4 regions of the Virgibacillus byunsanensis genome follow, and region 3 is predicted to be linked to each of the others. Evidence: riboswitches for the same ligand, from Rfam matches in the RefSeq annotation. Region 3 holds a riboswitch; each other region holds the start of a gene.
What was found. Region 3 has a riboswitch for S-adenosylmethionine ahead of ACFQ3N_RS20140 (methionine ABC transporter ATP-binding protein). Riboswitches for the same ligand answer to the same signal wherever they lie in the genome.

Region 1 (7,274 bases), on a different contig from region 3:
ATATTTTTTCCAAAACAGTTTCTCCTCCTTCTAATATATATTATTAATAAAAACAAAAAACCCTACTCCGTCCTATTACAAAGGACGGAATAAGGTTTTATATCCGCGGTACCACCTAATTTGGCTTGTGCCCACTTTATTTTGATAACGCAATATATTGCGGTTAGGTATTAGCTAACAACTCCCAGGTAGGTTCACGATTGTTACACACGATGGAATCTTCCAGCCGATGAATTCCACTCTCTTTCAGGCAACCAATTCGCTACTAGCCTGTTCCTCGTTCATTATATTTTTTATATTATATTGTACTATATGCATTTTTATACCTGATGTCAAGTATGAAGCAAAATCTAGAAGCGCCTTGAAAGACACGACAAGCATAAGCAGATCGCATCGTGTGGATGTCCTTTCCAAACGGAGTCGAACTGCTTATATCTCGAAGGTCTAGGCGCTGGAGCTAGGCACCAGTCCGTAAATTATCTACAGGCTTCTGATTTTATAACTTCCTACACTAAAATAAAACCGCTACTATTGTAACGGTTTTAAAATATCTCCAAATTTTATGCGCTAATTGTATAAATGGAGGAGGTAGAGGGATTCGAACCCCCGCGCGGTTTGACCCGCCTGTCGGTTTTCAAGACCGATCCCTTCAGCCAGACTTGGGTATACCTCCGTGTGCGACATGTACTAATATACAATAATCCTATTTACATGTCAATTAAATTATTTAATTTTTTATATTTAACTTTTATAATGATAAGAAAACTTGTCATTCGCCAAGCCTATATGGCGAATGACCTAGTTGCACTTATGTGGATAAGAAAATTTTATACTTTCTTATCTGCCAAAAAAGGAGAATAGAATCTCCTTTTTTATCATCTTAATTTTTTTCCCTTTTCGTAAGAAACTCCTGGTAAATCTCGTTATATACAGCTCGATCGGTTAACAATTCCAAAACAGTCAGTGCGATTGCTTTTGCCCCTAGAACAAGTGCCCGATCACCCATTTCCGATTTAGCTGCATCTCTGAATTCTACAGTATGTCCAACTAAGTCATGAGATCCAATCTTTATAAATGGATGAATCATAGGAACAACCTGGCTTATATTTCCACCATCAGTAGATCCTTTCCCTTTCCTTTGTTCTGTAGTAACTGTTTCTCCTAACCCTTCGATTACATCTTTAAATACCGAATCGAAACGGTCATTAATAATGAAGTTATCTACTTCATTTTGAAAGGCACTAATTTTCACTTTTGCACCAGTAGCGAGTCCAGCTCCTTCAGCAATAGCTTTTACTTTTGTCGAAACGTTATCTAAGACTGTCCTTGTTTCTGCGCGAATGAAAAATCTCGCTTTTGCATATTCTGGTACAACGTTCGGAGCATCTCCACCATCCGTTATGATTCCGTGAATCCTTACATCCGAGGGTAAATGTTGACGCAAAGCATTAATACCATTAAACAGTTGAATTACGCTATCTAATGCATTGATCCCTTCCTCTGGGTTAGCTGATGCATGAGCCGTTTTTCCAAAAAACTCAAAATCAAGTGGGTCAACACCCAAAGTAGGTCCTGTAAGGCGTGTTTCATTACCTGGATGAAGCATAATTGCAGCATCAATATCACTAACTAATCCCGCTTTTACGAAGCTACCTTTTGCACTTCCGTTTGGTCCGCCTTCCTCTGCAGGTGTTCCAAGTACGACGAGCTCACCACCTACTTCATCAATCACTTTACTTAAGGCTATAGCGGCAGCAACACTTGTTGTCCCAATAATATTATGGCCACACGCATGACCGATTTGTGGCAATGCATCGTATTCTGCTAAGAAGCCAATCGTTAACCCAGCTTTCTTTCCCTTTTTTCTAGCCAAAAATGCAGTTTCGTGGCCAGCAACACCTTTTTCTACTTCAAATCCTTCATTATGCAGAATAGTTGTTAATACGTTTGAAGCGAAAAATTCTTGATTTCCAATTTCAGGGTTTTCATGGATATCATGGCTTGTTTTTAGATAAAGATCCTTATTTTCATCGATATTGTTTAACAGACTACTTTTAATTTGTTCTAAATTACTTAGTACTACTGTCATAATCAATCACCTCCCTTTTTAATGTCCGATATCACTTAACGGTACAAATGTTGGAATTTGGTTTCCGTTAAATTCATCTTCAATAAATTGTTTAACTTCCTCAGATTGATAAATTTCTCCAATTTTGTTTAATACTTCATCATCTTTATCTGTTTCTTGTGTGGCAATAATATTAATATATGGAGTAGCTGTTTCATCTTCATGGAAAATAGAATCACCTAACGGGTTAAGACCAGCATCTACTGCAATACCATTATTAATAATGGAAGCATCCACATCTGGCATAACACGAGGTGTTTGAGCAGCTACAATTAATTCAAAATTAAGGTCTTTTGGATTTTCGACAATTTTATCTACAGAACCACTTCCATCAAAACCTTCTTCAAGTTTAATTAAACCTGCTTCTTGTAATAACAATAGGCCACGCCCCATATTAGTTGCTTCTTTAGCCAAAGCAATTGTACCTCCCTCAGGGATATCTTCTACCGAGTCATGCTTTTCAGAGTATAACCCCATTGGAGCGATTACTGTTGTGGCAATTGGAACTAAATCTAAATCATGTTCTTCTACAAAAGCATCAAAGTAAGAAACAGTTTGAAATGCATTTGCATCAATTTCTCCTTCGTCTAACGCAAGATTAGGTTGTACATAGTCAGAAAAACGAACAATTTCAATTTCTATACCCTCTTCTTCTTCTGCTTTCTCTGAAACAAAGTCCCATACCCTAGTATCTGAACCACTAACACCTATTTTTACAGAATCATTACTTGAGCAAGCGCTAATTAATGTTAAAGTAGTGATAAATAATACTAATAATCCAATTTTTTTCATGTTGAATTCTCTCCTATCGTCTTCTTATTTTTTTTGATAAATTATTTCCAGTAGATTGCAAGCCTTGAACCATTATCACAAGGATACCTACTGTTAGGAACATGACAGTCGTATCAAATTGCTGATATCCAAACGTAATAGCCAAGTCACCCAGTCCTCCTCCACCAATAGCTCCAGCCATTGCAGAGGCACCAACTAATCCTATGGTCGCAATAGTTATTCCTAACAATAAAGAACTTAGTGCTTCTGGAATAAGGAACCGCACAACAATTTGCTTCGGCGTTGCCCCCATAGCCTGTGCTGCTTCCATTACACCAGGATCTACTTCTAGTAAAGAGTTTTCAATTAGTCTTGCTATATAAGGACCAGCAAACAGAACCATTGGTACGATTGCGGCTGCAGTTCCAATTGATGTACCTACAATAAGCCGTGTAAACGGAATAACAGCAACCATTAAGATAATAAACGGAATGGATCGAAATATATTTACAATGGCGTTAAGTACATTAAAAAGGATCCTATTTTCCCATAAATGCCCCTTTCTTGTAACTACAAGCAATATTCCTAAAGGTAATCCGATAATGACTGCAAATAACAACGAGAAACATACCATCGCAATGGTTTCCCACAACGCTTCAATAATTTGATCCCAATCAACTAACATCTTCTAACACTTCCCTTACGGTTACATTTTGTTGATGAATATGCATAACTACACGATCTATCTCTTTAAGGTCACCATTAAATTGAACTACTAAATTCCCAAATGGCGTACCTTGTAGCTCTGTTATACTTCCAAATAGGACATTTACTTCGACCTCAAAGCGCTTAGCTATTTGGGAAAGTAATGGTGCTCCTGTAGATTCACCAACAAACACTATCCTGTAAATTCTGTTTTTTTCCACCTGCGTATGAATTAGTTTATAAACTGAATCAGGTATCTGATCTTGCATTACTGTACTCACAAAGTTATGCGCAATTTCCGTTTTCGGATGAGAAAACACATCAAAAACGGAACCAGATTCAATCACTTTCCCGCGATCAAGTACTGCCACTTTATCGCATATCTCGCGGATAACTCCCATTTCATGGGTGATTATTAAAATAGTAATATTGTACTCTTGGTTAATTTTTTTCAAAAGCTTTAAAATCGAACTTGTTGTCTGCGGATCAAGTGCTGATGTTGCTTCATCACATAAAAGAATGGAAGGCTTTGTTGCCAATGCACGTGCGATTCCCACCCGCTGCTTTTGTCCACCTGACAATTGATCAGGATAATTATCTGCCTTATCCTCTAGACCAACAAATTCAAGCAAGTCATGAACTCTCTTCTTCACTTGTTCTTTAGGGGTATTCGTTAATAATAATGGCATAGCTACATTCGTATAAACCGTTTTTGAATTTAACAAATTAAAATGCTGAAATATCATACCAATATTCCGTTTTGCTTCCCGTAATTCTTTTGGGGAAAGCCCCAACAAATCTTGATCATTCACTGTTAACTCACCCGAAGTTGGTCGTTCAAGTAAGTTTGTACAGCGAATTAACGAGCTTTTACCAGCGCCACTAAATCCGATAACACCATATATTTCACCTTTTTCAATATGTAGGTTAATACCATCTAATGCTTTTACTTCTTGATCACCGGTTTTGTAAAACTTCGTAATGTTATTAAATGTAATCACGTGAACACTCCCTATTTCTTATTTAGAAAACTTGGCTTATCGCCAAGCCTTAATGGCGAAAGCTTTAGTTGCACTTATGTAGATAAGAAAGTTTTATACTTTCCTATCTACTAAAAAATTAAAAATGCCCCTTCTTAGATAAGAAGAGACATAAATATCAAGTGAAGTCTCTTCTTATCTTTCAAACAAATGTTTGCTGGAATTGGCACGGTACTTATACAAAGTCCGCTGCCGAGGTTTCGTAGGGCCAGTCCCTCTACCTCTCTAGATAAGAAGTTTTATAAAATTTTTATATACGCTAAAAAATCCCTCCTTATAAACTATAAGAAGAGATTTGCATATAAAATCGCTCTCTCTTCTTATTTTTCAAGCTAAGCTTGTTGGATGTAGCACAGTACTTTATAAAAGTCCGCTGCCGAGGTTTCAAAGGGCCAAATCCCTCCACCTCTCTAAATAAGAAGTAAACAAGTATTAAATTTAATATGATAATTACAATACTACCCTTAAGGTTATTTGTCAATTGTTTTTTGCAACATTACTAATCAAAAAAATTTTACGAAGAAACTTTTTCCTTACTGCTGGTTAAATTATTTAAACGATCTGCTAGTGCTAATCTAGTTCCGGCTTCTGTTGAGGTCTCATTTGTCAAAACAATTTCTTTTAGTTCATAGGCATTCGATCCATGTTCTGCAAAGTCCAGACCTGCAATTTCTTCTTCTTCCGATACACGGATAGGAGAAAAGCGTGAAATAACATACGTGAAAGCTCCGAGCGTAACCATGGTCCATGCTACAACTGCTAGAACACCTATTAGCTGGATACCTAGCTGTGAAAGTCCTTGACCGTAGAATAGTCCAGTTGAAGTGGAAAACAATCCTATTGCCAACGTTCCCCAAATACCACAAATTCCGTGTACTGTGATAGCGCCTACTGGATCATCAATTCTTAATTTAGTATCAAGGAAACGGATCCCTTCCACAAGTAATATACCAGACACTAATCCTACTAGAATAGATCCACCTAAAGATATTTCTGCACAACCTGCTGTAATACCAACTAGTCCTGCTAATACCCCGTTAAGAGATAATGATGCATCAACTCTTTTAAATCTTAATTTGGTATATAGAGCAGATGATACCAATGCTGCTGATGTAGATAGTAGTGTTGTACCTATTACCATAGGTACAAGGCTAGGATCAGCTGCTAGTGTACTGCCACCATTGAAACCGAACCAGCCTAACCAAAGTATGAACACACCTAGTGCACCAATTGGCACATTGTGGCCGGGAATGACATTAACTTTTTTACCAGTATATTTTCCAATACGTGGCCCTAAAAATAATACAACTGTTAATGCAGCTGCAGCACCAGTCAAATGAACAACAGTGGAACCAGCAAAGTCACTGAATCCCAAACTGCTCAACCAACCATCTCCTTGCCATATCCAGTGTCCAACTACTGGATAGATTACGGCAGTCATTGCGACTACAATTAATACATAGCTTCCAAGTTTTATTCTCTCTGCAACTGCACCAGATATAATTGTAGCACAAGTTGCAACAAACATCGCCTGGAATACAAAGAAGCTAATATCTTCTACTCCACTAAGAAAAAATCCATCTGCTCCAATTAAGGATCCCGCTGAAGTTCCAAACATGATCCCATATCCTACTAGAAAAAATAATAGAGCAGCAGAACTGATCGTAATAAAGTTTTTCATTAAAATATTAAGAGCGTTTTTCGCTCTTGTAAATCCTGACTCAACCATAGCAAATCCTGCATGCATAAAAAATACTAGAAAGGCTGCAATCATAACCCATACCAGATCAACCGATAGTTGAACAGATTCTGTTGTTGGTGCAGCAGCATATACAGGTGAAGCAATTAATAGGAAAAGCAATAATAAAAATGCGCTTTTTTTGAACATCCATTTTCCTCCTTAACAGAATTTAAATAACTGCACTTTCTCCTCGTTCGCCAGTACGAATGCGAACAACCTCTTCTACAGGAGAGATAAATATCTTTCCATCGCCAACATTTCCCGTGCTACAACTATCGATAATTAATTGGACGATTTCATCCTTTTTTTCTTCTTCTATAACCATTTCGACTTTGATTTTAGAATGTAATTGAATTTGGAATTTGGTCCCTCGAAAAACTCCTGTCTGTCCTTTTTGTTTTCCAGTACCCGCCGCTTCCGTTACAGTTAAACCTCCAATTCCAATGGAGGAAAGCTTATCCCGTAGTGTTTGAAACTTTTCTGGACGAATAATAGCTTCAACTTTTTTCATCATTCAATCCCCCTTTCGATATGTTAAGTTATGTAACATATAATGTTATGTTTTATATCATACCTGTTTATCATTTAAAAATCAAGCTAATATTTAGAATATTTAAACGAAAGCGTTTACACTATTTTATTTATTTAACATGCGATCCCAAACGTGGTAAACACTGGAGTCGAGTCTATACAAATTAAATTTTTAGGGGTATGCCGATGATGGGCCAAGAGCCCGCTTTTAGTCGGCCTTCCTAATGCTGAATCGCACTAACAGCACGGGCGCTGGAGTTGGACGAGGCTTCCACAGTCAATAAATTATCCACAGGCCTAATTTTATAATTATCTAAGTTAGAAAACTTGAATTATCGCCAAGCCTTAATGGGTCAAG
Region 2 (7,274 bases), on a different contig from region 3:
TTACTTGGAAGGATTGTTATTATTGGATATATCTGTTGGAACATCGATATTTTTACTTTCCTCCATGCTTATTGTCGGGGTAATTGCTACCAAATTTTCTACTCGTTTCGGATTACCTGCACTAGTTCTATTCCTCTTAGTTGGCATGGTTTTTAATAATTATTTATTCTTTGAGAATGTGCAACTTACACAACTAATCGGTGTATTGGCCTTGATTATTATTTTATTTGAGGGTGGGACTCAAACTAAATGGAATCATGTTCGCCCTATCATAGGGTCTGCAAGTATATTAGCAACAATTGGTGTACTGATTACTGCAGTCTTAACTGGGCTTGCTGCTATGTATATCCTTAACTTTTCCTTGTTGGAAGGGATGCTTTTGGGATCTATTGTCGCTTCTACCGATGCTGCTGCTGTCTTTTCCGTATTAGGTAATAAAAATATTAAAAAGAAACTTACATCTACATTGGAGGCAGAATCCGGTTCCAACGATCCTATGGCTGTATTTTTAACCATAACCTTAATAGAATGGATTCAACTATCGGACAACTCTATTTGGGCTGCTTTTGGTGACTTTTTCATACAGATGGGACTGGGCCTAGTGCTCGGGCTCGTATTGGGAAAAGTAACTGTGGAAGCCATCAACCGAATCGAGCTGGACACTGCTGGGTTATATCCCATTCTTGCTATGGGAAGTGCAATCTTTACATATGCGATCACAAACTTTGCAGGTGGTAGTGGTTTCCTTGCTGTATATGTGATGGCAGTATTTGTTGGAAATAATGAATTGTTATACCGATTCTCCATTATGCGATTTAATGAAGGTTTCGCCTGGATGATGCAGATTTTGATGTTTATCTTTTTAGGTCTGTTAGTATTTCCAAGACAATTATTGGACGTTTTTTGGCAAGGCATTCTATTATCTGTTATTTTAATGTTTATCGCCCGTCCAGTTGCGGTCTTTATTAGTCTTATTTTCATGAAATACAATGTAAAGGAACAGGTCTTTCTTTCCTGGTCAGGGCTAAAGGGAGCAGTTCCAATTGTTTTGGCCACCTACCCTATTGTAGCTGGTATTGAAAACAGTGAAGTGATATTTAATGCCGTTTTTTTCGTTGTGATGATTTCTGCATTGATCCAAGGAAGTTCATTATCATGGCTAGCGACTAAATTAGGTTTGACCGGTGAAAAAAGTCGTGACACGTTGCCAAGTATGGAATTAATGACACTTGGTAAAACGGACTCTGAAATTTTGGAAGTGTCTATGACAGAGAATTCTCCGGCTGCTGGGGTATCCTTACTTAATTTGGAGTTACCTGCTGATACGCTGATTATCGGGATCATCCGTGATGAAAAAGTAATTACTCCAAATGGGGATTCTGTTATACAAGATGATGATACACTCTATGTCCTGATTAACAAAAAGGCAAGGGAACGCGTTAAGGAAGCATTGCTCGGTAAAAAGCCAAAGAAAAAGATTTCTGAGACTTAATAGAAAAACCTAAACTTGGGCGATTATTGGTCATCCAAATCAGATAACCAAACAGCAACCGAAATTAAATCTGGGAAATACATGTCTGCATCCGCTTTGTCTTTTTCACGATCACTAATTAGAACAGTCTTCGTACCGGCTTTTTTTCCGGCCTCTATGTCTGGTACACGATCACCTACCATGTAGCTTTCCGATAAATCTATGTCATGGTTGTCTGCTAAATCTAAAATCATCTGTGGCATAGGCTTACGGCAGGCGCACTTTGCATGGGGTTTATGTGGACAGTAAGCTACAGCATCAATGGAAGCACCATAATGTGCTAGGTCGTCCTCCATTTTGTTATGTACGTCTTGTAATGCGGATTCTTCCATAAAACCAAGACCTACTCCTCCTTGGTTGGTGACAACAAAGACTTTAAAACCTGCTTCATTAAAACGCTTAATGGCTTCTCCCACTCCATCGAGTAAATAAAAATCTTCCGGTCTGTTCACGAATTTTACCCGATCACTTAACACTTCATTGATCACGCCGTCTCGGTCTAAAAACATTCCTCTTTCCATTTAGATATCACCTCGTCTATAGGGCTTCATATTCTGATTTTAATAAGGAATAGACAACTGTATCATGAAATGTTTCCCCGTCAAAATCAGTTTGTCTAAGCACGCCTTCTTTTCTACATCCTTAGTTATATAACCATTTCTGAGAACCTTTATTATCAGCAAAAATATCGCCAACTATTCGAATTTAAGCCAAGCGTTACCTGTTTAATATATAGTGCTCCGTTTCCACAACTGCAATAGTAGTAATGCTTCTTTCTTCCATCATATGTATACATCCAAGTTAATTACGGTGTGACACCAGCGTATCACACCTAGGAGGCTGTCCGATGGAATAATTTCTGTGAATATATATGCATTCACACTGAATTATTAATGTATAATCCACCATATTTTGAATAAATATTCGGCAATTTCACTTCGTCGGACAGCCTCCTAGAACACTTCCGTTTTAGTCCTGTTTTTTCTTGTTCAATTCTACTATATTATGCTTCATGAGTGGGTTGATAAACTTCTCTTGGCGCTCCTTTTTGAAACGATCCAGTTCCTCCGGCGTCATATCCTTTACAATTTCAGATACATGTCTACCTGGAAGGTTTTCAAATTCCTCTTTCGTCAGTTCGACTACCTCACCATTTTTCACAATAAAATGTTCCATTTCCTATTCCTCCTTTAAAATATTAAAAACCCCTTTTTGCATTGGATATACAAAAAGGGGTTTTTACCGATTTATCATCCAAAGCAATTGCTTTGCTGGTGGTAGCACCTTACTACAGCAGGTTGCTGTGACGTCTCTGAGCCAGATCTCTCGGTCACTCTTGATAACTATTCAATTACATGTATTATATCGTACCTTGTTGAAACTTCAAATGATTTTACCTGGCTTATTCTCCAGTATCTGCAAACCGTTTGATTCGTTCACCAATCTCATCACGTACCCGTTGGAATACGCTCCATTTTTCCGCTTCTGTTCCTTCTGCTTTTGCTGGGTCATCAAACCCCCAATGTTCTCGTTTTACATGTGGTGGGGTCATTGGGCATCTATCTGCTGCATCTCCGCAAAGGGTTACAGCAAGTGTTGCATTATTTAAAACATCCGTATCAATCGTTTCTGATTGTTGATCAGAAATATCAATGTCGACTTCATTCATGGCTTTTACCGCATTTGGGTTTAAACCATGTGCTTCAATGCCTGCGCTTTTTACTTCCCACTCGTCTCCTAGATGCTTCTTTGCCCACCCTTCTGCCATTTGACTCCTGCATGAATTCCCAGTACATAAGAAATAAATTGTTTTTTTAGCCATAGTAGTTCACTCTCCTTTTTAGAATACAACTAATGTTACATACAGTCCTAATAACGTAATAAACAGGATTGGAATCGTTAAAATGATACCTGTTTTAAAGTAAGTCCCCCAGGAAATTTTAACTCCTTTTTGGGATAAAACATGGAGCCATAATAGGGTTGCTAGCGAACCGATTGGTGTGATTTTCGGACCTAAGTCAGACCCTATTACATTGGCATAAATAAGTGCTTCCCGCATGACACCTGATGTATCTGTTTCAGCAATTGCTAACGCATCGATCATTACGGTCGGCATATTATTCATGATTGATGACAAGATAGCAGCAATGAAGCCCATTGAAATGGTTGCTATAAACAGGCCTTGTTCGGCACTTGCTTGGATGAGTTGTGCTAACAAATCTGTTAGCCCTGCATTTTTTAAACCGTAGACGACAACATACATGCCAATCGAGAAGAATACGATTGCCCATGGTGCGCCTTTAATGACAGCTGTCGTATCAACTGCCTGACTTCCTCTTGCCATTAGTAAGAAGAAAATCGCTACAATTCCTGCCACGATCGAAACAGGGAGATTGATGAACTCACTTACAAAATAACCAATCAGTAAAACAGCAAGAACATACCATGACAGACGAAACAGTTTAGGATCCCTGATTGCCTCAACAGGCTCCTTTAACTGAGATAAATCGTATGATTGGGGTATATTTTTTCTAAAATAAATTAAAAGTACAATGATAGTTGCAGCTAGCGAGAAGAAGTTTGGAATAATCATTCGCGTTGCATATTCTACAAACCCAATCTCAAAGAAATCCGCTGATACAATGTTAACTAAGTTACTTACTACTAGTGGAAGTGATGTGGTATCTGCGATAAATCCACTAGCCATAATAAATGGAAACACCATTTTTTCCTGGAAATTTAAGTTGCGTACCATTGCTAGCACAATAGGTGTCAGAATTAAAGCAGCCCCGTCGTTTGCAAAGAAGGCTGCAACAATGGCACCTAGTAAACTGACATAAACAAACATTTTAATTCCATTACCTTTTGCCGCCCTTGCCATATGAAGTGCGGCCCATTCAAAGAATCCAATTTCGTCTAAAATTAATGAAATAAGGATAATAGCAACAAAAGCTAATGTTGCGTTCCATACAATTTGTGTTACTTCTATTACATCACTAAACCCTACTACTCCTACTAATAAAGCAAGGATAGCTCCACCACATGCGGACCATCCAATCGATAAATTTTTTGGCTGCCAAATAACTAAGATTAGGGTGACCAAAAATATTAACGATGCTAGTATAACCGATGATGACAAGACTCTTCCCCTCCAATTAACAACATGTAATTCGTGTACCTTGATCTTCTAATTCTTTTAACTTATGGTCTTGATTTGGTAGCTGATGGAGTATTTGCTCCACAAACGGATAATGTTCATTGTTTTTATTTATAGAGTAGAAGATCCATTGCCCTCTTCTCTCTTCTTTTACCAACCCAACATCTCTTAATTTACGAAGGTGTTGACTAATAGATGGTTGACTCGCCTTAAAGATTTCAACAAATTCACAAACACAGCAATCATGATGATCAAGAATCTTAACCATCGTCAACCGCGTTTTATCACCTAGCAATTTCAAAATCAGTGCCGCCTTGTCTATCGTAATCTCTGTTGCTTGTAGCATAAACATACACCTCCTATATGATCATTCGCACATTAGTATATAATAATTCACTTATATTTTAAAGTTATACTATTCATTCTTTACAAAAGCTTTACACTCAGACCATATTCTCTTAACACTCACCTACTATACTAGAATTTGAGAGAGGAAATCTCTTAACAAATAAAAAGTTACAAAGGGGAGGACAATTTTTATGAAATTTAAAACGTATCTACTATTTTTTGTGATGGCTGCTCTAACAATCGTAATGGTAGCTTGTGGAACAGATTCAGAGGAAGAAGAGACCGATAATAATGATTCAGACGACACATCTTCTGCAAGTGCAGAAACAGACGATAGTGAAACAACTGAACCAACCGAATTAGAAGGTAGTGTTGTCATTGATGGTTCTGGAACTGTTTACCCTTTAATGGCTAGATTAGCTGAAGAATATATGATTACGGAGGAAGAAGGCGTGTCTGTTGAAGTAGGTCGTGCAGGTTCTAGTGCTGGGTTTGGGAAATTTCTTGTAGAAGACGGTACAGACTTTAACGACGCATCACGAAAGATCAAAGATGAGGAACAAGCGAAAGCAGATGAATTAGGCATCGAAGTAAAAGAAATGAAAGTAGCTTTAGACGGCTTAACATTTGTTATTAACAAAGATAATGACTGGGCTAGTGAGCTTACAGAAGAAGATCTACTAAACATTTTCCGTGCTGATGGAGGAGTAACGAAGTGGTCAGACATTAATCCTGACTTTCCTGATGAAGAGATCCAAACATATGGACCAAATGAAAACCACGGTACGTATGAATTCTTTTATGAAAATATCCTTGAAGAACAGGATTTAATTAGTACCGTAAATCTACAGCAGGAATATTCAACTCTTGTGAAACTTGTATCAGAAGATGTTAACGGAATTGGGTTTTTTGGCTTTGGTTACTATGTGAACAATCAGGATCAATTACAAGCAGTTAACGTTGACTTTGGTGAAGGGCCTGTTGAACCAACCCTTGATACAATAGCTGAAGATGGTGATTATGCCCCATTCACTCGTCCGGTGTTCACCTATTTAAATGTTGATATGGCGAAAGAAAAGCCACAGGTTTTAGATTACGCACTTTACGTTGCAAATCATGTTAATGAATTTGCTGGAGAAACTGGATTTGCACCACTTCCAGAAGCAGAAGTTCAAGAATATGTTGACTTTCTAGAAGGACTAAAATAACAAACTAGTACTCTAGGATAAGATGAGAGCTACCTAAATGCTCTCGTCTTATTATGAGTTATCAGCAGGGAAAGCGAGGTCCAATAAATGATAACAAACAGCGATCTAAACAACAAAAATACTGCTGTTAATGTTAGAGAATTGATAGAAAAAAGGAAGAATTCGAAGCGTTTATCCAATTATACGGAAAAGATCATTCCGGTGCTTCTTTTTCTTATTGCATCTATATCTATACTGACTACAGTTGGAATAATCTACACATTGCTTAAAGAAACAATTGAGTTTTTTAAACAAGTAGCCTTTAGTGAATTTTTCACAGGAACCGTACTGAAACCATTAAGTCAAAATCCAGAGTTCGGTATATTGCCATTAATTAATGGTACTATTCTTTCTTCCGTGATTGCGATGTTCGTAGCTGCTCCAATCGGATTAATGTCAGCCATTTATCTAAGTGAATACGCATCCGATAAAGTGAGGAAGACAGTAAAACCTTTGTTAGAAATACTTGCCGGCATACCAACCATTGTGTATGGATTTTTTGCGTTTACATTTGTAACGCCAATCCTACGAGAAATAATCCCCGGCCTTGAAGCAACCAATATTTTTAGTCCAGGTCTTGTAATGGGGATTATGATTATTCCAATGATTGCTTCGATGTCCGAGGATGCCATGACTTCTGTTCCTAACTCCATGAGAGAAGGTGCTTTTGCAATGGGTGCAACTAAATTGGAGGTTTCCTTACGTATTGTCATTCCAGCTGCTTTATCTGGGATTATCGCCTCTTTTGTACTTGGGATATCCCGTGCGATTGGTGAAACTATGATTGTTACCATTGCCAGTGGAAGCTCCAAGAATTTCACATTTGATATTACCCAATCCATGCAAACGATGACTGCTTATATTGTTGAAGTTACTGGTGGAGATGCACCTGCAGGTTCGACGATTTACTACAGCTTATATGCGGTTGCTATGACATTATTTGTCTTTACCTTTATGATGAACTTACTTGCAAGATACGTCTCTCGTAGGT
Region 3 (7,274 bases):
TGTTCATCCACATCGTCTGTATTTACAACCACACGGTTACGGTAATCATCAGGCATATCTTCTAATGCTAGTGCATCTAATAAATCCATTTCGGCTGCAAGTGCGTAGTTACCTGGTACTGCAGATACGTCCTCACTTTCGACTAGACGAGGAAGCTGTGCTGCCTCTACTTCAACAAATTTAAGATTTTTCGGATTTTCTGCAATATCATTAACAGAAGCAGTCAATGCTTCTACATCTTCGCTAATCGTAATTAACCCTTCGTCTTCAAGCATTCCTAATGTTCTTGCCAGGTTAGTAGGATCGTTGGCAATAGCTATTTGACTTCCATCTTCTATTTCATCAATACTGCTAAACTTTTCCGAATATAACCCCATTGGTGCTGTTGGAACAATGATAACCTCTGATAAATCTAAGTCATTTTCTTCTGCAAATGCTTCCATATAGATTTTATGCTGGAATAAGTTCGCATCCAGTTCACCATTTGCTAAAGCATTGTTTGGCTGAACATAGTCTGTAAATTCCTGATTGGATACTTCATAGCCCTTTTCTTCTAACAACGGAGCAATTGCTTTTGTAACCATATCACTGTATGGACCAACTGTTGCACCAAATTGAACTTCTTTATTCTCATCACTGCCACTTTCTTCTTCTCCACAAGCTGCTAACAGGATTAATAATAGTGCTGAACATGTTACTACTAATTTTTTCATTTTATTTTCCCCCATATTTTTGTTTTTTTATCATACTTAACGTTTATTTACAGCTTTTGCTATAAAATCGCCAAGATATTGAATGAATTGAACGAGTACGATTAACACAATAACGGTGGTGAACATGACGGTATCATCATATCGGTAATAGCCATATCGGATCGCTAAATCACCGATTCCTCCGCCACCGATTGTACCTGCCATTGCCGAGTAACCAATTAGACTAATAGCCGTAATCGTTAATCCGCTTATTAAGCCAGGTTTTGTTTCTGGAAGTATTATTTCTTTAATAATCAGCTTAGGAGAGGCTCCAACTGCAATTGCTGCCTCGATCACTCCTTTATCTATCTCCCTTGCAGCAGATTCCACGATTCGTGCATAAAATGGGATCGCCGCAACTGATAAGGATACCGATGCAGCTAAGGCTCCTGTCGTTCTTCCCACCAGTAAATCTGTAAACGGAAATAAGAATACGAGTAATATAATAAATGGAATAGACCGAATGAGATTGACAATAACACCTAAGACTGTTTTAACACCTCGGTTCTCCCAAAAGAGTCCTTGATCGGTAACAAATAATAGAATCCCTACAGGCAGCCCGAGAATAACTGCTACTAGAAGTCCTATTCCCACCATAATTAATGTTTCATAGAATGCAGCGTTCAGTTCAGGTAAAATTTCAATGATTCTATCGAGCATGCTGGATCACCTCCACCTGTTTTAAACGTTGCTCTAAGTATTGTTTTGCCTTTTCAACCTCTGATGAGTCACCTAAGAGTTCCATAATAAAAATTCCTAATGGGATCTCTTTGATATACTCCACTTTTCCATGCAAGATATTTCCACTCACCTGGAAGGTTTGCAGCATATCGGACACTACCGGGTCACTAGCCAGGTTCCCTCTGAATTGAAGTTGTAGAATGGTACCTTTGCACGTTTCTAAAAGCTTAGGTGGTAACTCGAAATTTAAGATTGTGTCAATAAACTGTTTCGTTAATTCTTCTGTTGGGTTGGAGAAAATCTCATAGGATGGGCCTTGTTCAATAATCCTTCCATCCTGCATGACAGCACACGTGTCACAAATCTCCTTTACAACCTCCATCTCGTGCGTGATCAACACAATCGTAATACCCAACTCCCGATTAATCTTTTTCAAAAGGGCCAGAATCGATTTTGTTGTACTTGGATCCAGTGAAGAAGTTGCTTCATCACAAAGTAACACTTTTGGGTTATTGGCAAGCGCCCTTGCAATACTTACCCGCTGTTTCTGGCCCCCACTTAATTGGGCTGGATATTGATCTACTTTATCTGACAACCCTACCAAATTCAGTAATTCTACTACTCTCTTTTTCCTTTTTTCAGCTGGAATGCCTGCAGCTTTTAGTGCAAAAGCAACATTTTCAAAAACAGTTTTCGCTGAAGCTAGGTAGAATCCTTGAAAAATCATTCCAATTGACTGCCGTGCTGTACGGAGCTCTTTTGCGGATAAATCTAGTAAGTTCACCCCATCCACAATCACGTTTCCAGATGTAGGACGCTCGAGAATGTTCATGCAACGAATTAATGTACTTTTTCCAGCTCCACTATAGCCGACAATGCCGTAAATATCCCCTTTTGGAATTTTTAAAGATACATGATCCACACCAACTACTTGACTGGATTTCGATTTATATATTTTACTTACATTTTCTATCTCAATCATGCGAACTCAACTCCCAATCTTATTAACAACGAAAAACCCCCTTTCATAATGAAAGAGAGTGAATGATAAACGGTATTATCAACACTTATCTTTCAGAATGAAATCCATTCTGAAGGAAGTAGCACCACTCCAATTTGGAAGGTTGCTGTGACGTCTCAGGGCCTTTTCCCTCAGTCACTCTAGATAAGAAGGTTATTATTTTTTAAATGGATAAGACCTATCATAATGCTGTAGTCTAACTTTGTCAACATCTATTTCGTAAATAGTCCAAGTTTACCGATTCGTTCTGCCGCTTCACTAAGACGATCTTCACTTGCGAGTAATCCAGCCCGAACAAATCCTTCCCCAGCCTCGCCAAATCCATTACCAGGTGCAACGACAACGTGCGCCTTCTCCAAGAGTATGTCGGCAAACTCTTCTGAGGTATACCCTTCTGGAACAGGGAGCCAAGCAAAAAATGTCCCCTTTGGCGCTTGAACCTTCCAGCCAATTTCATTTAGTTTCTCAACCAGAACATTGCGCCGATTTTCATATGTATTTACCAATTGATCTACTGCAGACTGATCACCTAATAAAGCTTTTTCGGCAGCTTGTTGGATCGCTCCAAATAAGCTGACATACATATGATCTTGAATAAGATTTAAACTTTCAATAACGGAACGATTACCAACTGCAAAACCAACGCGCCAACCGGCCATATTATACGTTTTCGATAACGTATACATTTCGATACCGATGTCTTTGGCACCTTCTGATTGTAAAAAGCTTTGTGGCTTTTCCCCATCGAAGCCAATAGCACCATACGCAAAGTCATGTACGACACAAATATTATGTTTTTTAGCAATATCAACCGTTTCGTCAAAGAAGGCTTGATTAGCGGTAGCCGACGTGGGGTTGTTTGGATAATTTAAAAATAATAGCTTCGCAGCTTCTAAATCCTTCTCATCAAGCTTCTGATAATCCGGTAAAAAAGCATTTTCCTCCATTAAAGGCATCCATGCAGTTCGAGCATTTGCTAAGGCTATTCCTGACATATAGTCTGGATAACCAGGATCAGGAAGCAATGCTAAATCTCCTGGGTTGAGCAAACATTGACTAATTTCCACTAAGCCGGTTTTTGCCCCAAACAAAACAGCAACCTCTGTTTCTGGATCGATATCCACTCCGTATTCACTTTTGTAAAAAGAAGCAATCGCCTCTTTTAAAAATACCTGCCCGGTAAATGGGGAATACTTATGATATTCCGGGTTATCGGAGGCCATTTTTAATTCCTCCACAATGTGTTCTGGTGTCGGTAAGTCTGGATTCCCCTGTCCTAGATTAATCATGTCATGGCCTTCATCTTTTAACTTTTGAACTTTTTGAACGAGATTAGCAAAAAACTGCTGAGGTAACCGATTTAATGTATCCGAAAACGCAAACCTTTGCATGACCCTCACACTCCTGACCGTTTCTAAACTTATAATTAATCATCTTAGACAATATTTCTTGAGTTGTAAAGTATATTTGGAACACTTAATTCATTTGAGTCATTATTTAGCTGTTCATTACAATCCACGAGAAGATGCGATTCATAAGCAACTCCATATGAATCGTTTTATATATACGTTGTTTTCTCTTTTCACAACCCTATTCATTCCTTTTATACCACCAGCGATAAATCGGTATCACAATTAAAATAAATGCTACATATATCGAAAGACCGATGACGAATGAGCGGATGGAAGTGAATAACTGATTTCCTAAGTAAGCATAGACGATCATTCCCGGTATCTGACCAATTGCAGTTGCCATCAGATATGTTTGAAATGTCATCGTGCTTAACCCGGAATAAATATTAACGACAGGTGGTGGGATAATTGGGATCATTCGGCTGAATAAAACAGCCACAAACGCATTTTGAGTGATGATATAATCAAACTTTTTAACCTTTTTAAACTTGGATATATATGTTTGAAATTGCTTAACAAAAAAGTAACGAGCAAGAACGAAAAATATTATCGCAGCTCCAACCGAGCCTGTCCAATTTATAGTTGCACCAACCCAGACTCCGTATTTCGCCCCCATTAATCCAGCATATACAGCAAATGGAACAATAGGAATAACCCCAAATAGAATGGCCAGAACAAACATCAGTGGAAGATAGGCTATATTACTTTGATTTATCCAATCCATGATCGGTTCGCGAAATAAAAAGGCAATGTAAAGAATAGTTCCATAAATGATGACAAAAATAATTCCTTTTTTCATACGATGACTCCCTAAGCTGTTTTAATTACTTGTAATCGAATAAATATATTTAACCATTAGACACAATACTAGTATTAACTAATGATGTAACATTAAAGGATGTTTTTTATGATTAAAAAAATAGTTATGACGTTGATCGGTCTAGGGTTAATCTTATTCGTCATTAATTGGTATGGGTTTTCAACTCCGACCAATGACATAAACAGTCAAAAAAAGAACCCCACTTCCAAACCTGTTGTATTTATTATTATGGATTCCCTTATGGATAAACCACTGCAAAAAGCTATCCAAGAAGGACGAGCACCTGCCATGAAATTTTTATCTGAACAGGGACAATACCTCGATAACGTTGTCACTTCTTATCCAACCATGTCCGTTACAATTGATAGCAGCCTTTTAACAGGGACATATGCGGATGAACATCGACTTCCAGGACTAGTTTGGTTTAATCAAGATGAGAATCGATTGGTCAACTATGGAAGTGGGAAGATGGAAGTTTTCCAAATCGGTATCAAACAAGTGTTAAATGATAACATTTCAAACTTAAATCAGAAGCATTTAAGTGAAGACATTGAAACCATCTATGAAAACCTAGATAAAAGAGGAGAACGTTCTGCATCGGTTAACGGACTCGTGTATCGTGGGAATCAAACACATAACCTGCATGTTCCAAAAATAGCTTCTGGTTTCAACCTAATCTCTGATAACGCAACCGTGAAAGGGCCACCTATGTTATCGATGGGGGTACTGTCTCAATTTAGTCCAGATAACGATTCCCATAATAAAGTCTGGCAAGGTCTGGGACTAAATGATGCTTTTACTGCTGAGGAGATAAAATACCTTACTCAAGAGAATAGTCTGCCCACTTTTACGCTTGGCTATTTTCCAGATCTCGATCACCAAGTTCACAACCATGGACCAATGGATCTAAAAGGAATTGAAGAAGCCGATCAACATCTACAGACAATTCTTGATTCCTATCCAACTTGGGAGGAAACGTTAGAAAATATGACTCTGATTGTATATGGAGATAGCGCTCAATCAGAAATTGGTGAGGACCGAACGGAATCCATCATAGATTTGACAACACTTTCTGAGAAGTACCAGGTTTCCAAGCTAGGAGAGCCCATCAGTAAAACAGATCAGGTTGTGTTGGCCGTCAATGAACGAATGGCTTATATTAATTTATTAGATGATGAAGTAACGTATAGTGAAATGATCTCCGATTTAATAGGAGACCCCAGGATCGAATTTATTTCGTGGAAAGACCTTGAAGGTAACCATGTTTCAGCTCAGAATTCGGATGGTAAACTTACTTTTAGGCCTGATGGAGTTTATACGGATCTATATGATCAGTCGTGGGATATAAGTGGTGATTTTTCCATATTAGATATTGCTATGAATGACCAAAGCGAAATAACGTACGGTGATTTTCCTGACGGTCTCGCTAGATTACACGGAGCCCTTCATTCTCATAAAGGACGTTATCTGATAATCGATGCAAAGCCCGGGTATGAATTCGTTGGTGAACATTCCCCTACCCACCTTGGCGGAGCCGGACATGGTTCATTACATGCAAAAGATTCCCTTACCCCCATGATTATCGCTGGAACCGACACACAGCCAAAATTTAAACGTATTGTGGACTTTAAGGAATGGTTATTGGAAATAACGAGGTAATAAACGTAACCTCTTTGAGGCACTTAATTAAACTAATGAACTTTAATAAATAACATACCTTACACAAGTTATGTTACATCCTCTAAAATTACTTATTTAATTTAAAGCCCATAACTACAGCCTCTTCCATAAAATTTAGCAATTTGAAGAAAATAGCTATTTCCTTCAAAATCTATTTTAATTTATAGAAGTTAATTCCTCTTCTATTTAATTCCTCTTTGAGTAATGTTAGAAAATTATTATCAAGTTTCATTTCTCTTGCTTGATAATAGGCATCGATCAGGGCATTTTTGCTTAAATGTTTCATTTCGTATTCCTCATTTTCTAATGGCTCTACTTTAACAATTCCATTAGTAAGACTGTGTTGAAGAAAATGCCTTTGATTATAAATCATATCTATCAAGTTCAAACCTAAAGATACAATGGCATTCAGAGTCTCATAAGCACGTCTTTTAATATTTTTCAAAATAATATTTCCTTTGACCGGAGTTGAGAAAGGTATTTATTGCATAATTATCTACTCTAATAAGAATTTCACTTAGGTAAAAAACCAGTATTATCGATACCTATTTAATAGTGTCATGAATAAAAAGCTAAAGTATTTTTTGCACAGGAAACTATCCTTTTATATTAAGATCATCATCAAGAAATTTTCTTCTTTCTTCTTTCTGCTTCTATTTGATTTAGCTTTACGATCAACTGTTGCTGATCTTTCATTCCAGTCTCAATAAATTGAATACCATAGGAATTCATTTTATTTTTGACATGTTCTTCTTTTCGCACAATATACCCCTTAAAGGAAAATAACTCCTCTTTCAATTCAAACTTTACTCTGATTTTTATTTTATATTTTACTGGGAAGTTATATTTACTATCAAATTTCAATCCTGTTGAGCTTACATTTTCTAGAATAGCGGTTATTTTACTGT
Region 4 (7,274 bases), on a different contig from region 3:
ATGTGTATTTAGTTACTGTCTTGTTTTATGTTAGAATGATATCGATTGTTAAAATTATCTATTTTTCAGAAAGCTGATCATTAGAAAAGAGGTCATCATGAATGAAAGAAACATGGTATTTTATTGACTCAGGTTATTGTACCCCCGCCTTTAATATGGCTATGGATGAAATCCTGCTTGATTGGCATAGTGAAGGAAAAATACCGCCAGTCTTACGATTTTACGGATGGAAACCCGCCGGTATTTCCGTCGGTTATTTCCAAAAAGTAAGTGGAAAGATTGATGTTAAAAGCGTCGAAAAGCACGGAATTGAACTTGTACGTCGACAGACGGGTGGTCGCGCCGTTCTCCATGACCAAGAGCTTACATACAGTGTGCTCGTTTCTGAGGATCATCCAAGAATGCCAAGTTCAATTAAAGAAGCTTATATGGTTATTTCGAAAGGCTTGCTAGAAGGGTTTAATGAACTTGGAATTCATGCAGATTTTTCAATTCCAAAAGGAAAACAGACGAACGACTCGGCTGTCTGCTTTGAAGAACCTTCCTGGTATGAGTTAGTTATTGAGGGTAAAAAAGCTGCAGGTAGCGCTCAAACTCGAAAAAAAGGCATTATCCTCCAGCACGGTTCTGTTCCGTTGGATGTGGATGAAATAAAATTATTTGATTTGTTTATCTACCCAAATGAGCGGGTCAAAGAGCGGACCAGACGAGCTTTTGGTGACAAAGCAGTCACGATTAACAGAGTGTCAAAACAGCCGTATACCTTTGATGATGTAAAAACCGCTTTCAAAAAAGGATTTGAAAGAGGATTGAATATTGAATTGGAACCGTTCAGACTCTCAGAGGAACAAATGTCAGAAGTAACTGATTTAGCAGAAACCAAGTACAGAAACGCAAAATGGAACTATTCTCGATAATTAAAGGAGTTTTGTGCAGATGGCTAAAAATTATGAGCACGTAAGGAAACCCGAATGGTTGAAAGTAAAACTTAATACAAATAAGTCCTACAACCGTTTGAAAAAATTAATGCGAGAAAAAAACTTAAACACAGTTTGTGAAGAAGCAAAATGTCCAAACATTCATGAATGTTGGAGTGAACGTAAAACAGCAACATTTATGATTCTTGGGGATACATGTACACGTGGCTGTCGCTTTTGCGCTGTTAAAACCGGACTACCAAACGAACTTGACTGGGGCGAGCCAGAACGTGTAGCGGAATCCGTAGAAATTATGGAATTGAAGCACGCCGTGGTGACTGCTGTGGCACGGGATGATTTAAAAGATGGGGGAGCTGGAGTATTTGCTGAAACAGTAAGGGCTATCCGTCGGAAAATGCCAGGTACAACAGTAGAAATCCTTCCTTCTGATATGAAAGGCGATTACGAAAGTCTGCATACACTAATGGACAGCGGACCGGATATTTTTAACCACAATGTGGAAACCGTCCGTCGCCTGACAAAAAAAGTACGTGCAATCGCCATGTATGATCGTTCACTACAATTACTCGAGCGTGTCAAAGAAATAGCACCAAATACGCCAACAAAATCAAGTATCATGGTTGGTCTTGGAGAGACAAAAGAAGAAATTATTGAAACAATGGATGATTTAAGGGCTCATCATGTTGACATTATGTCGATTGGTCAGTATCTGCAGCCAACAAAAAAACATCTGAATGTCGAACGTTATTATCACCCGGATGAATTTGCTGAACTAAAAGAAATTGCCTTATCTAAAGGCTTCACACATTGTGAATCAGGCCCGATGGTCCGCTCTTCATACCATGCTGATGAACAGGTAAATGCCACTTCCGCCCAGCGCCGGATCAAATATATGAAAGGATATGAATCCCAGGGTGATAAATTAGGGAGTTTTGATTTTTAATTCACCGCAGTTGACTGAAAATGTAGATAGGTGTATATTATGGTTTAAGTTAAAATTTAATATCAATACTTTCTTATCCAGAGAGGTGGAGGGACTGGCCCCATGAAACCTCGGCAGCAGGCTTTTTAAGTACTGTGCTAATTCCAGCAAGCGTATGCTTGGGAGATAAGAAGAGTGGACATTGCTTAGTTACCCCTCTTCTTTTCCAATGAAGAGGGGTTTTTGATTTTACACAAAACTAATATTTGATAATGGCTATCAGGAAACTGGTAAACTCTTCTTTATACAAGCAGTGGTTTTACATTTTGAAAGATAATTTCAAGCAAGGTACAAAGAATTTAAGAGGGAGGAAAATTGTATGAAACGCAGTTTGGAAGAAAGACTAAAAGACGGAACAGTTATTGCAGGAGAAGGTTATTTATTTGAATTAGAACGCAGGGGGTATTTGCAAGCAGGTACTTTTGTACCAGAGGTAGCATTGGATAATCCCGAAGCACTTAAACAAACGTATCGTGATTACATGAATGCAGGATCAGATGTGGTACTGGCTTTTACATACAATGCCCACAGAGAAAAAATGCGTATCATTGGTAAGGAGGAATTGTTAGAACCGTTGAACAGAAACGCGATACGATTAGCAAAAGAAGTCGCGAAGGAACATCCCATTGAAGAGGCATTGGTAGCAGGCAATATATCCAACACGAATATTTTTGATCCGGAAGATTCTGAATCAAAAGAGAAAGTTAGAAATATGTTTTCTGAAATGGTGGGATGGTGCAAGGAAGAAGGCGTCGATTATATTAATGGCGAAACGTTTTATTACCATGAAGAAGCAGTAATAGCATTGGAAGAAATTCAAAATCAAGGATTGCCAGCTGTAATCACTTTAGGTTTAATGGGAGAAAATGTTTTAAGAGATGGGCACACGGTAGAGGAATCGTGTAAAATACTTTCCGAAAAAGGCGCGTTGGTTGTGGGAATGAATTGTTTTCGCGGTCCCGATACGATGCAGCCATACCTTGCTGAGATACGCAACCATGTGGATGGTTATGTAGGTGGGTTGCCTGTTCCATATCGCACAACAGAAGAGAGTCCAACATTTTTTAACTTGCCTGATGGCGGATGCAGTTGTCATTTGCCTCTAGAAACCACTTTTCCGACTTCTTTAGACCCGCTTTATCATAATCGTTATGAGTTAGCTGAGTGGGCAAAGGAAGCCAAAGACATTGGAATAAACTATATTGGATTGTGTTGTGGGGCATCGCCAGCGATGCTACGGGCGGTTGCAGAAGCTACGGGCATTAAAACGATAAACTCCAAATATTCTCCTGACATGGAAAAACACTTTTTGTTTGGAAAAGACAAAACACTGAAAGAACATAACGTGAACTATCGGTTAAAAGCATGATCAACAAGTACAATAGTAATAACAGAATGCTGGGGTGTTCACACTGGGATTCTGTTAATTAGGTCATTGAATAAAGACAAATAAATTGTATAGGTACTTATCCAATTTTTACTACTTATGGTTAACCAGATTTTGAATTTAAGCCAAGTGATGGAACAGTATCTTTATCTGAAAATAGGGAAACCTATCCACACGCCTTCAGCTCATTTCCCGAAGACTTAGAAGGGAAAATTTTGTACTGGTTTGACCAAATAGATGTTATTGGTTTTTATAAGGATCGTTGGAAGAAGGATATAAAGGTATATAGATAGTTTTAAGGAGATTCATAAATTCCAGGTGTCTGTCACCACCCGGGTTTTGAGAATTCGGATAATGGTACGAAAGATGAACATTATGAAGAAGAAAAAATGACAGAAGAGGATATAAGAAATGAGCTATTAAATAATAACTTTGGAAATAATAAATAATAGAAATGAGGGCGAAACGAATTATTATTCGTATTAGGTGTAAGCTTAATAACCATCAATTTATATGTTAAGTTGGTGGTTATTTTTGTTGGTATATTATTGTTTTGGTTAAAGAACTATTATAGAGTGATTTGAGCCTCAAAAAGGAGTTTAATGGTAATGACTGTATGGTCAGTAGCCTCTTCTATAATATTCCATCACTTAGTCTCTATTTTCTATTTTACACCATTGTGAGACATCACTTTATATAAATAAAGCTATATTGAGTGTGCATTTGTGTCGTTACTTTATTGCTGCATAACTTAAAAGTTTTCGGCAATCGTTCTAAGAATAGCAATAATACCGGGTTAATCAGTATCTTAACTTAATTCCATAAATACTAATGACTACTTTTTCCCCAGGTAGGAAAGGTTAAAACAAAGTATAGCCCGTTATTACTACTATCCAAATTTAAAATTGTGTACTTTTGAGATCGCAATTAAAATAATTTTGCATTCCCCCCCCCAAATTTTAAACAAGCTTACGTATAGATAAGTGAATAGAGAGAAAGGCAAAATCATTGAAAAATGATGACGCAAAGCTAAAGGGGCTAAGGATTTTTCTATGTCAGCCAGCTACCGTCGAACCAATGCTATAAACCTCTCTCTTAATAAAAGTCATAAGAAAGTGGATGGAGGTGATAGATTGATAAATAGGACACGCATAATTCTATTATTTTTTGTTGTTTCATTCTTATTAGTAGCTTGCCAAAATGATGGAAATGAAGGCACAGAGCCAAATGATAAAATTAACAACGAGCAAAAGCAAGAAGTACAGAATTACTTATATGAAAGCAAAACAGTTAAGGTTATCCAAACGCCAGGTTGGCAACTCCAAGACAACTCCAGTAAAGACAAAGACAATATTATGTTTCAAAATGAGAATGTGAAAGCCATTTTGACGTCTGTTTCGCATGAAAAGTCATTAGATGAGATCAAAAGTGAATTGAAAGCATCTTTTGGAAATAGCGATGCAATTGAGGAGGATGAGCAATATCTTTCCTTAAAATCGAATCGAAAAGAAAGCATTCGAACTGATATTTATTTAAATAGTGGAGAAGAACAAACTGGAATTTTAATTTTTATGACCCCCCATGAAGGGTATGAAATAAACCAAGAACTGATAAAGGAATTTAAACAAAGTGTACAATTCTTTTAAGAAAAAGGTGGAATAACAATGAAAACGATTATATCTAGTGTTACACTTAGTCTACTTTTATTATTTGCAGGAAACGTTTATGCAGCTGAGGATGAATCAGTTGTTGATCCGAATTCAGACCTCTATGATACTTCTCGTGTAATAGAGGAAGCAGAATATGAGTTAACTGAAGAAAATAGTGAAAAAGCACTTCTTCAAGATGAATATGCGGATGATCGAATAAATGAAGCGGAATTGTCTCTTGAAGAAGGCAATGAAGAAAAGGCAGAAGAGTTACTAGAAGATTATGAAGAGCATTTGAAACAGAGTGAAGAGGATCTGGAAACAGCACAAGAAGCTGGAGAAGACACATCCGCAGTTGAAGAATCTGTAGTTAAAAATAGTCAAAAACGTTCAGAAAACCTAAAAGCACTTCTCGAGCGTGAAGACCTTCCAGAAGAAGCAAAGGCTGGCATTGCGAAAGCATTAGAGAATCAACAAAAGGCCGAGCAAAAATTCTTAGCAGCCCTTAAAAAGTCTGAAGAAGTACAAGCAAAAGCTGAAGAGAAGCAAGAAGAGGCACAAGCAAAAGCTAAAGAAAAACAAGAAAAGGCACAAGTAAAAGCTGAAGAAAAACGAGAAGAGGCACAAGCAAAAGCTGAAGAAAAACAAGAAGAGGTACAAGTAAAAGCTGAAGAAAAACAAGAAAAGGCACAAGTAAAAGCTGAAGAAAAACAAGAAGAGGCACAAGCAAAAGCTAAAGAAAAACAAAAGGCACAAGTTGAAGCTGAAGAGAAGCAAGGAGAAACGCGAGCAGAAGTTAAAGAGAAACAGGAAAAAACATCAGGCAGACCATAACAATTAGAAAAGAAACTATAAAGGATAGTAATCCATATTAAAAATGGTTGCTATCCTTTATTAAAGACGATATGCCTCCGATATATAATAGAGAACTTTTGATTCTCAAGAGTTCTATAAAGGGGGGACATCATGGAAAGTTCGAAACTAAACGAAACTCTGATAGAAATAAAAAAGGGTAATGATTTAGAACGAGAAAGATTAATTCGGCATTATAAACCATATATAATTAACGTTGTTGGACATATTTGTAAACGATATGTGACATGGAGTAGTGATGAGACCAGTATTGGACTGATTGCTTTTAACCGTGCAATAGACACATTTGAGTACGACAAAGGTCGAATCTTTCTGAACTATGCATATCTATTAGTTCAACGAGATCTAATTGACTATTTTCGAAAACAAAAGCGTCATTTGTACACTATTTCAAACGACGATCATTCAGAACATGATCAAGCTGAAATGAAAGCATCGCTAGAGTCGTACCAACAATCGATCAACACTTCAGCCCTCGTGGAAGAAATTTTAGAACTCGATGAAAAATTGAGTAAGTTTAACATTTCATTTGAGGAGTTGGAGAGTCATAGCCCGAAACATCGTAAAACTCGAATCAAAGTTATGGAAATAGCTTCTGAATTTATCAAACATCACGATTTAGTAGATAGATTAGTTGAGAAAAATGTATTTCCTGTAGCTTCTTTTACCAAAAGAACAAGGCACCGGCCCAAATCAATCGAGCGACATCGGAAGTACTTGATTACGATCATTATGATTCAACTACATCCGGAATGGAGACAGCTTTCAACGTTTGTTCAAGTCGGGCCTGGGAGTGTAAAAATATGAAAAAACATACAATTGAAGGTGTCGTGACCAAAGTGACGGAGAACGAATATGTTCTTCTCTGTGATGATGGCACGTTTAAAAATATACGGCGAACTGAAAATGACGTGCCGATGATGGGTGAAAAGATGATGTGTACAGCGAAAACGCAGCCTCTTCCTATCAAGTTTGTATCTACTATAGCAATGGTAGCTATTTTGTTTATCGCCTTTTTATCTTATGGGGTGCTTCAAAATCATTCCGAAACTCACTATATTGCAGCCACTGATATTAATCCGAGTATTGAGGCTCATTTAGACCAGGATTTAAACGTGGTAAAACTTTCAGCTTTGAATGCCGATGGGAAACAAATCATCGACTCCATCAAATCAAAAGGCTTAGACTTCTATCAAGTGGTTAATCTCATCATATCTGAGTCGATTTCAAAAGGCTTTTTAACGACAGAAGAACAAGGAAGAATTGAGACTACTCTTGTGAAGGTAACGAATGACTCTGACTCCCCTTCTGAACGTGATCTAACTGAAGTGATCCAAACTCAACTTCAACGTCAGAACATCGTTGCAGATGTACTGGTATTCAATGAAACAAAGGAATTTTATGACCAAGCCAAACATGCGGACGTATCGATGAATAAATACAGA

Region 1: another riboswitch for S-adenosylmethionine. It lies ahead of ACFQ3N_RS16260 (methionine ABC transporter ATP-binding protein); the one in region 3 lies ahead of ACFQ3N_RS20140 (methionine ABC transporter ATP-binding protein).
Region 2: another riboswitch for S-adenosylmethionine. It lies ahead of ACFQ3N_RS12820 (hypothetical protein); the one in region 3 lies ahead of ACFQ3N_RS20140 (methionine ABC transporter ATP-binding protein).
Region 4: another riboswitch for S-adenosylmethionine. It lies ahead of ACFQ3N_RS05310 (homocysteine S-methyltransferase family protein); the one in region 3 lies ahead of ACFQ3N_RS20140 (methionine ABC transporter ATP-binding protein).

The regions. Positions count from the first base shown of each region.
Region 1 covers NZ_JBHTKJ010000051.1:57,593-64,866, forward strand. Annotated here, with positions in the region: gene proC (pyrroline-5-carboxylate reductase) at 1-13, opposite strand, end outside; tRNA gene ACFQ3N_RS16240 (tRNA-Ser) at 581-673, opposite strand; gene ACFQ3N_RS16245 (M20 family metallopeptidase) at 881-2,089, opposite strand; gene ACFQ3N_RS16250 (MetQ/NlpA family ABC transporter substrate-binding protein) at 2,108-2,920, opposite strand; gene ACFQ3N_RS16255 (methionine ABC transporter permease) at 2,934-3,584, opposite strand; gene ACFQ3N_RS16260 (methionine ABC transporter ATP-binding protein) at 3,574-4,605, opposite strand; SAM riboswitch class I at 4,777-4,880, opposite strand; SAM riboswitch class I at 4,962-5,065, opposite strand; gene ACFQ3N_RS16265 (ammonium transporter) at 5,159-6,532, opposite strand; gene ACFQ3N_RS16270 (P-II family nitrogen regulator) at 6,555-6,896, opposite strand.
Region 2 covers NZ_JBHTKJ010000034.1:27,391-34,664, forward strand. Annotated here, with positions in the region: gene ACFQ3N_RS12810 (potassium/proton antiporter) at 23-1,492, shown strand; gene ACFQ3N_RS12815 (D-glycero-alpha-D-manno-heptose-1,7-bisphosphate 7-phosphatase) at 1,516-2,052, opposite strand; gene ACFQ3N_RS12820 (hypothetical protein) at 2,501-2,707, opposite strand; SAM riboswitch class I at 2,776-2,877, opposite strand; gene arsC (arsenate reductase (thioredoxin)) at 2,934-3,353, opposite strand; gene ACFQ3N_RS12830 (arsenic transporter) at 3,372-4,670, opposite strand; gene ACFQ3N_RS12835 (ArsR/SmtB family transcription factor) at 4,687-5,034, opposite strand; gene ACFQ3N_RS12840 (PstS family phosphate ABC transporter substrate-binding protein) at 5,228-6,244, shown strand; gene pstC (phosphate ABC transporter permease subunit PstC) at 6,332-7,274, shown strand, end outside.
Region 3 covers NZ_JBHTKJ010000076.1:21,072-28,345, forward strand. Annotated here, with positions in the region: gene ACFQ3N_RS20130 (MetQ/NlpA family ABC transporter substrate-binding protein) at 1-713, opposite strand, end outside; gene ACFQ3N_RS20135 (methionine ABC transporter permease) at 750-1,412, opposite strand; gene ACFQ3N_RS20140 (methionine ABC transporter ATP-binding protein) at 1,402-2,415, opposite strand; SAM riboswitch class I at 2,498-2,605, opposite strand; gene ACFQ3N_RS20145 (pyridoxal phosphate-dependent aminotransferase) at 2,667-3,845, opposite strand; gene ACFQ3N_RS20150 (TVP38/TMEM64 family protein) at 4,045-4,665, opposite strand; gene ACFQ3N_RS20155 (alkaline phosphatase family protein) at 4,774-6,345, shown strand; gene sda (sporulation histidine kinase inhibitor Sda) at 6,518-6,811, opposite strand; gene ACFQ3N_RS20165 (PilZ domain-containing protein) at 6,988-7,274, opposite strand, start outside.
Region 4 covers NZ_JBHTKJ010000012.1:15,802-23,075, reverse strand. Annotated here, with positions in the region: gene ACFQ3N_RS05320 (lipoate--protein ligase family protein) at 102-917, shown strand; gene lipA (lipoyl synthase) at 937-1,881, shown strand; SAM riboswitch class I at 1,952-2,053, shown strand; gene ACFQ3N_RS05310 (homocysteine S-methyltransferase family protein) at 2,240-3,289, shown strand; cyclic di-GMP riboswitch class I at 4,296-4,378, shown strand; gene ACFQ3N_RS05305 (hypothetical protein) at 4,441-4,953, shown strand; gene ACFQ3N_RS05300 (DUF5667 domain-containing protein) at 4,972-5,790, shown strand; gene sigI (RNA polymerase sigma-I factor) at 5,923-6,636, shown strand; gene ACFQ3N_RS05290 (anti-sigma-I factor RsgI family protein) at 6,633-7,274, shown strand, end outside.